DNA from 4 places in the Staphylococcus sp. acrmy genome. Region 3 is predicted to be linked to each of the others. Evidence: predicted binding sites of a transcription regulator. Region 3 holds the regulator's gene; each other region holds the start of a gene.
The links. Region 3 encodes Rex, which represses fermentation and respiration genes when NADH is low (regulators of the CRP and FNR family bind a similar motif). Its sites were predicted from a motif close to TTGTGAAATATTTCACAA; they were not measured.
Positions count from the first base shown of each region.

Region 1 (2,216 bases), on a different contig from region 3:
AACCTTTGCCCCAATTTTAGTTTTTGTTTTTTGAAAAGGACAAAGTTGAATATGTAGAATTCATGAAATCGCAATACAACTCACTATGAAAAATGATAGGTTAGAGATATAGTATAAACAATTCATAGCCTCAGAGAGATATATAGAGTAGAGGAGTTAAGAGTATGAAGAAAAGTAAACGTTTAGATCTTATCTCAATGCTTGTAAAACAAAACCGTTTTTACAAAAAAGAAGATATCGCAGATTATATTGATATGCATTTTGGAATCCGCTATAGTGTCACGACGATTGGGCGAGATCTAAAGGAATTAAGAATATTTAAAATGCCCGTAGCAGGCCATCAAGCATATTATAAAAAGTTAGATAATACACATCAAATGGATGCCAAAACTAAATTAGAACATTATTATCAAGAAGAAATTCAAGATATTGTGATAAAAAATAGCTATTTAATTATTAAAACCTCTCCTGGATTTGCTCAATGTATTAATTTCTTTATCGATCAAATGGATATAGACGAAGTCCTTGGAACAGTGGGAGGTAATGATACATTATTGGTCCTCACTTCCTCTGAAGAGATGGCGAAGTATGTACATTATAAATTGTTTGGTTATAAATATACGTAAAATTGTATATTTAGATTGATTGTTATGGTGACGTAGCCATAATTAGTAAGATGTATAAAATACGCACAATAGGGTATCTCTAGTAATATCATTTTCAAAATAAAAAAGAAAAATTGAGAATGATTATAAATGCAGAATGATGTATAAAAGAACTTTATTAGTTAAAAGACGACATCATAATGTATGAAATATACATAATAACTTAAGAATAACTAATAAAAACGTATATTCACTCAGAATAATGCATTGAATAACCAAATAGTATGAAGAAGCACACATTTATAATGTGAAATTAATCGCACACTTAAAATTGAAAGCGTTTTATACTCTAGTTGTAAAGAAATAAAGGAGGAAATGAATATGACTCAAGGACCAATCCAAGTAAACAGTGAAATCGGTAAACTCAAAACAGTATTACTTAAACGACCTGGTAAAGAATTAGAGAACTTAGTACCAGATCACTTAAGCGGGTTATTATTTGACGATATTCCTTATTTAAAAGTAGCACAAGAAGAACACGATAAATTCGCACAAGCGCTTCAAGATGAAGGTGTTGAAGTTGTATATCTTGAAAAGCTTGCTGCAGAAGCTATTGCTGACAAAGCAGTACGTGAACAATTTATCGATGATATTCTTGCAGAATCCAAAAAAACAGTGCTAGGTCATGAAGAAGAAATCAAAAAATTCTTCTCAAACTTATCAGATCAAGAACTTATCGATAAAGTGATGGCTGGTGTACGTAAAGAAGAAATTAAATTAGAAACTACACACTTAGTTGAATATATGAATGATCGCTATCCATTCTATTTAGACCCAATGCCTAACCTTTACTTCACACGTGACCCACAAGCATCTGTCGGTAGAGGCATGACAATTAACCGTATGTATTGGAGAGCACGTCGTAGAGAATCTCTATTTATCACATACATCTTAAAACATCATCCTCGCTTCAAAGATGCCGATGTGCCTGTGTGGTTAGACCGCGATTCAAGCTTCAACATTGAAGGTGGAGACGAATTAGTACTTTCTAAAGAAACGTTAGCAATTGGTATTTCTGAACGTACATCAGCACAAGCTATCGAACGTTTAGCTCGTAACATTTTCAATGATGAAACAACAACATTCAAAAGAGTAGTGGCGATTGAAATTCCAAATAGTCGTACATTTATGCATCTAGATACCGTATTTACAATGATTGATTACGACAAATTCACTGTACACTCAGTGATCTTTAAAGAAGAAAATAACATGAACATCTTCACAATCGAGTACGATGAAGCGAAAGATGATATTAAAATCACACATTCAAGTAAATTACGTGAAACACTTGCGGAAGTATTAGGCGTAGATAAAATCGACTTTATCCCAACTGGTAACGGCGATGTTATCGACGGTGCACGTGAACAATGGAATGACGGTTCAAATACATTATGTATTCGCCCAGGAGTTGTTGTGACTTACGACCGTAACTACGTATCTAACCAATTACTACGTGATAAAGGTATTAAAGTTATTGAAATTACAGGTAGTGAGCTTGTTCGTGGACGTGGGGGCCCAAGATGTATGAGCCAACCACTATTCAGAGAAGAC
Region 1 covers NZ_JALCVE010000001.1:176,103-178,318, reverse strand. The annotation lists gene FH144_RS00860 (arginine repressor) at 165-626, shown strand; gene arcA (arginine deiminase) at 987-2,216, shown strand, end outside.
Region 1: a site for Rex is predicted at 911-928, ahead of arcA (arginine deiminase). Genes of this name have one in related genera too.

Region 2 (2,216 bases), on a different contig from region 3:
ACCTAATCCACCCATCATTGAAACAATACCGTTAGCCGCACCAGATTCTTTAGCAAAATATGATGGTACTAACTTAAATACTAAGCCATTTCCAATTCCAGCACATATACTGATAGTTAAACAACCAATAGTAAATAACGCAATATGACTAGAGATGCCAAGTATGACGGCACCGATAATCATTACAACAAAATCAATCATTAAAACTTTTACTGCATTAAACTTATCACCTAAAATACCACCAATTGGTCTTAGGAACGTTGCTAAGGCAATAAATACACCTGATCTTATACCAGCGTCCACTTTATCAATACCGAAATTATTAACTAAGTAATTAGGTAAAAATAAGCCAAACGCTACAAATGAGCCAAATGTAATAAAGTACCATAAACTTAAATAGTAAACTTTATAATTAGAAGATAATTTTTTAATTTGAGACATTAAAGGAACTTTCACTTTAGTTTCATTGTTATCTCCAAGTAAGAACATCAATACCGCAAAAATAGCGATTATAATTAAATAACTTCTCACTGTTGTTTGCCATCCTATAATCCCTGCTATAGGAGGTGCTAAGAATGAAGATACAGCTGTACCAATATTACCCATGCCATAAATACCATTCGCAAGCCCTACTTTATCTTTTGAAAAATATTTAGGAATTGAGGTTACGCCCACTGAAAAGATGGCTCCACCTACACCTAAAAAGAATCCTGATAGCATTAACATGCCAGGCGTTTGAGCTTGTCCTAAAAAGAATATTGGGAATAATAATACTATAAAACTACAGAAAAATACCCACTTCGCTCCAATGATATTGGTTAAATAACCAAATGGCACACGAAGAATAGAGCCTAAAATTACTGGAATTGCTAAAATAATAGATAGTTGTCCTGGTGAAATATCAATATCTTGTGATATGTACGGCATTAATGGAGAAATAATACTCCATGCCATAAATCCAACGACAAGGCTTAGCGTTTGAAGTGTTAATTGAAATCCACCCTTAGTTTTATTCATTTTCTCACCTTCATCATTTTTTCTTTATCAGCAGTCTTTATATTTAAAAGAGGTCAAGGTTTAATTTATTTAGATTGCTGATTACATATAAATTTTAATTAATTTGTGAAAAAATGAACATAAGGATATTCCCTCATAATTAACAGTAATCCCCCTAATTTTGTATCACCTTTATAAGACAACATAAAAATAAACCAGAGTGTCACTATAGACCCTGGTTTATACCTATATACATTTAGCTTTAATGAGTAACTATTACTAAAAATCTAATAGTTTTTTCTTAAGTGTGTATTCTACCAATTCTGGTTTAGATTTCAAATCTAATTTAGTCATGATATGTGTTTTATGTGCTTCAACAGTTTTAACTGAAACAAATAACTTTTCAGCGATTTCTTTATTACCATATCCTTTAGCAATTAAAGGTAAAATTTCTAGTTCTCTTTTTGAAAGTATCTTAAATGGATCGTTAGTAGCTTTTTCGTCTACATTAGAATGGTTAACAAACTCATTTACTAGCGATGTAGTAAGTTTCATATCTACGTATGTTTCACCTTTGAATACAGTTCGTACTGCTAGAACTAATTGTTCATCTGGAGAATTTTTTAAGATATAACCTTTAGCACCATTTCTTAAAACATGGAATAGATACTCTTCATCGTCATACATTGTTAAGATTAAAATTTTAGTTTCTGGAAAACTTTCAGAAATTTTACTAGTAGCAATTAATCCTGATTCACCAGGTGGCATACTTAAATCCATAATTAATACGTCTGGCTTGTATTCCATTACTTTTTGATAGGCTTCTACACCGTCTGCTGCAGTTGCGACGACTTCCATGTCTTCTTGAAAATTTAAGATCATTGAGAAGCCTGTTCTCACTACTGCATGGTCGTCTGCGATTACAATTTTCAATTTAATTCCCCTAACATGCCTAAAGTGGTATTTCTAAGGTAATAATCGTGCCTTTACCCATATGAGTCTCTATATTTACCGTTCCCTTAACCAGTTCAGCCCTTTCGTTCATGCCATATAATCCTAACCCCGTGCCTTGTGGGGTTGAATTAGGATCAAACCCTACTCCTCTATCAATAATTTCAGCCATTAAAGTTCCGTCAGTCTGTTGAATTGAAACATCTACTTCACTGACGCCTGCATATTTCAATGCATTAAATACTGCTTCTTGAACAATTCGATAAACG
Region 2 covers NZ_JALCVE010000004.1:49,087-51,302, reverse strand. The annotation lists gene FH144_RS05220 (nitrate/nitrite transporter) at 1-1,017, opposite strand, end outside; gene nreC (nitrate respiration regulation response regulator NreC) at 1,276-1,929, opposite strand; gene nreB (nitrate respiration regulation sensor histidine kinase NreB) at 1,949-2,216, opposite strand, start outside.
Region 2: a site for Rex is predicted at 1,121-1,138, ahead of FH144_RS05220 (nitrate/nitrite transporter). Genes of this name have one in related genera too.

Region 3 (2,216 bases):
CCGTTTCTTCTTTAATTAAAGCTTCCATCTTTTTAATATGTTCAAATGGCTTCGACATTTCTTCAAAAACTGAAGCTGATGAATTTAAAGTCATTTGTTGAGTTAAATAGCCGATACTAAGATTTTTAATTTTAGAAATATGGCCACTATCGTAATCTTCAACACCTGCAATAATTTTCATTAATGTAGACTTGCCGGCACCATTTCGACCAACGACGCCAATTCGTTCTCCGGTCTTAACTTCGAAATTAACACGTGTGAATATATCTTCACCGTCGAACGACTTCGAAATATCGTTTAATTGCAAGAGTATCATTAAGTTTCACCTTTCTATATTTATTATTTTATTTTAAATTTTCCGTTGTATATTACTCTATATTTTACCGTATAACATATTTTCATGAAACTAAGATATTTATTTTTAAAAAGTGTTAAGGTATAATATTCCAGTATTCATTATAGGGCATAATATAGATTTCACAGTAATGACTAATTGCACTCTAATTAGTTTGGATACATAGATTAAAAATTCAAACAAAAGGGGGACACAAAAAATGGCTCAAAATCATGCTAAGATTCCTCGTGCAACCTTGAAACGACTACCGTTATATTATAGATTCGTTAATACTTTGAAGTCTAAAGGAATTGATCGAGTGAACTCTAAAACGATTAGCGAAGCACTCAATATAGAGTCGGCCACTATTAGAAGAGACTTTTCTTATTTTGGAGAATTAGGTAAAAAAGGTTATGGCTATAATATTGATAGCTTACTAGAATTCTTCAAATCAGAACTTAGTGACAGTGATAATATTTACATTGGCATCGTAGGTGTTGGTAACTTAGGACGTGCACTTCTAACGTATAACTTTTCTATACACGATGAAATGACAATTACTGAAGCCTTTGACATTGATTCAAACATCATTGGAACTCAAATAGGCGATGTAACGATTCACGATATGGATAATTTAAAAGAAGTTCTCGAATCGAAAGGAATTAGTGTGGTTATCCTCACTACTCCTGAAAATGTAGCTCAACAAGTAGTTGATAACTTAGTAGAAGCAAATGTGAAAGGTATCTTAAATTTTACACCAGCTAGAGTTGAAACGCCAAGTAGCGTACAAGTTCATCATATAGATTTAGGTATTGAACTTCAATCACTACTATTCTTTATGAAAAATTATTCAAATTAAATACGACAAAAATGACAGAGAAATAAGTAAGGCTCTTTAATCGCATCCATAGATTAAAGAGCTTTATTTATGTCTAACTATAATTTTATAAAAATAAAAGACTAAGACATTAATAATTTGTGATCTTGCAAACCAATAAATGATGTTCACTAATGTAAATAACCGTCTTGTATTGCCAAAAGTGTAACTTTCTATTATAATATCTTAGTAAATTAATCGGGAAAGGATGAATTGCTTTTGACATGGATGATTATTAGCGGTCTTATCGTAGGAATACTACTAGGCTTTGTTATGCAACGTACACGTTTTTGCTTAACAGGTGGCTTTAGAGATATGTATGTGCAAAAGAATAATAAAATGTTTTATGCTTTATTAGTAGCCATTACCGTTCAAAGTATCGGCTTATTAGCTTTAACGAGTTTCGGAGTCATAACAATAGCTCATGAAACATTTCCAGTAATCGGGACAATTATCGGTTCATTTATTTTTGGTATCGGTATTGTTTTAGCTGGAGGATGTGCAACAGGAACTTGGTACCGAGCTGGCGAAGGCCTTATTGGTAGCTGGGTAGCCTTAATTTTATATGCTTTATCCGCTGCAGTTACGAAGACGGGTATTTTACTTCCTTTAATGGAAAAGGTCAATACACCGACAAATGTTAATGCAAGTATGTCACAAACGACTGGTATTCCAGCGTGGATTTTAGTCTTAGTTTTATTAATTATTACAATTACATTAGTTGTGCGTACATTGCGCAAACCTAAACCAAAAGTAGCTGTGTCTAAACTTAAACAGAAATATACTGGCATAAGACACTATTTGTTTGAAAAGCGATATCATCCATTTTTAGCTGGTATTGCAGTGGGAATCATTGCATTAATCGCTTGGCCGATGAGCTATTCAACAGGTCGTGAAGGCGGTCTAGGTATTACAACACCATCTGCGAATTTAATTCAATTTTTAATAACTGGAGATTTAAAATTTATAGACTGGGGTGTATTTTTAATCCTAGGAATATTTGCT
Region 3 covers NZ_JALCVE010000008.1:87,953-90,168, reverse strand. The annotation lists gene FH144_RS09345 (ABC-F family ATP-binding cassette domain-containing protein) at 1-316, opposite strand, end outside; gene FH144_RS09340 (redox-sensing transcriptional repressor Rex) at 555-1,193, shown strand; gene FH144_RS09335 (YeeE/YedE family protein) at 1,440-2,216, shown strand, end outside.

Region 4 (2,216 bases), on a different contig from region 3:
TACTTTACCGTTATGTTCTGAACATTCGCCTACAGCGTAGATACTAGAATCAGAAGTTTGAAGATAATCATTGACTACAATACCTCTATTTACTTCTAAACCTGCATCTTTTGCTACATTTACAAATGGACGAATACCAACTGCCATTACTACCAAGTCTGTTTCAATAACACGCCCATCTGATAATTTAATTGCTTCCACATCGTCATTACCGATAATTTCTTTAGAATTGGCTTGAAGTTCAATGTGCATACCTTGACGTTCTAAATCTGCTTTAAGCATGCCGCCTGCTTTACGATCAAGTTGCATTTCCATTAACCATTCCGCTAAATGTAATACTGTCACGTCCATGCCTTGATCCATTAAACCACGTGCACATTCAAGTCCAAGTAGCCCCCCGCCGATAACTACTGCACGTTTTTTAGTTTTAGCAATTTCAATCATACGTTCTGTGTCTTCAATTGTTCGCCAACCGATAACACTCGGTAAATCAGAGCCTGGGATTGGTAAGACAAATGCACTAGACCCTGTCGCAAAAATACAAATATCGTAGTCTACATCGATGCCGTTTGATGTAGTAACAATTTTATTTGCTCTATCTACTGATTCAACAGGATCATTAACTATCAATTGAATGTTATTGTCTTCATACCAATCATATGGATTCATGATTGTATCTTCGACAGTCATTTTCTTTTGTAAAATATTAGATAGCATGATTCTGTTATAGTTAGGATAAGGTTCTTTACCAATGACCGTAATATCAAATTGGTTGTCAGAACGTTCTAATATTTCTTCAATTGTTCTAATACCAGCCATACCATTTCCTATCATTACTAGTTTCTGTTTAGCCATAAAATATTTCCCTTTTATTACTTGAGATTTTAATATTCCTCTATATGCAAAATTATTAATTATTAGACTTTTTAAGTTTTCTTTGTCGTTACTGCCATTCTATAACAGTTTTACTTATTTTTGTGAATTTATTCACATAAAAATATAAAATCAGGGATTTCCCTAATACGTAACTTAGAGGTTTTAGTTAATTATTTTGGTTCATCTATTTTCAAAATGAAAACTGGCTGAATAACTACGAATAAAAAAACAATCCAAGGCACGTAGTTCATGCTTCGGATTGTTCATATTTGAAATCTATATTTTAACAAGCTCAATATTCATCGTCACGCTTAAAGGGACTAAATAAACATTTAGCTTTTCCCTATTTTATACTGTTAACTGTGCTAACCATTCGCTAATAATGAGTTTAAGAATATTATCAAAATTAATGGACGGTGTGATATGTAAGGTATTCTCTATCTCCATTTCTGAAATAAGACGTTTAACTTTATTAACTAGACGCCCATCGTATAGAAACATCGGGACGATGATAAGGTCCTCATATTGACGTGATAGCTGATCTAAGTCATTTCTAAATGTGATATCTCCATAGAGTGTACGACTATAAATGGGTGCGTCTTGAGTTAATTTTCCACTAAATTCCTTTAACTCTTCATGTGCTTGCGTATAGGAAAAGCTACCATGTGCAATTAATACAATCGCATAATTTTTAGTCTTATCGATGTGTACGTCGTTAATACGTTTTTCAACTAAATCTACCATATAGTCGTGTGTACCTAGTGGATCACTGATTTCATAACTTATTTCTGGGTAAGCATGTTTGATATTTTCTAAAATTTCTGGGACGTCGACAATGTAATGCATGGCTGAAAAAATAAACAACGGTACGACTTTGAAACGTGTTTCACCTTGTTTAATAAGACGCTCTACTGTCTTCTCGATACTTTTTTCTTCACTTTCAATAAATGCTAATTCATAGTCATATGTTTCATCACTTAAAAGATGCTCTAGAAATTCTCCAAGTGCTTTATTTTGTTCGCCTTTTCTCATGCCGTGAGCGACTAGAATATTAGCTACCATATCTCTCATCCCTTTCATTTTTGGAAAATAAACGCTTTGTATCTGGCTAAATCTTAATGTTGATTAAAATGATATGTTTTAATGCGTAGTAAGTCAACCTTGATGTGATAGACTGCCTTATTTTTCAAATTTAATTTACAATTATTTAATGCTTAAACTATCGCGTTGGCCATTAAGATAAGCGTAGACAAGACCTACAAAGATACCTCCACCAATATAGTTACCTATTAAAGCGAAGATGATGTTTTTCGCAACACCTAACCATGAGACGGCATCTA
Region 4 covers NZ_JALCVE010000004.1:36,135-38,350, reverse strand. The annotation lists gene nirB (nitrite reductase large subunit NirB) at 1-855, opposite strand, end outside; gene FH144_RS05165 (sirohydrochlorin chelatase) at 1,225-1,938, opposite strand; gene FH144_RS05160 (formate/nitrite transporter family protein) at 2,080-2,216, opposite strand, start outside.
Region 4: a site for Rex is predicted at 976-993, ahead of nirB (nitrite reductase large subunit NirB). Genes of this name have one in related genera too.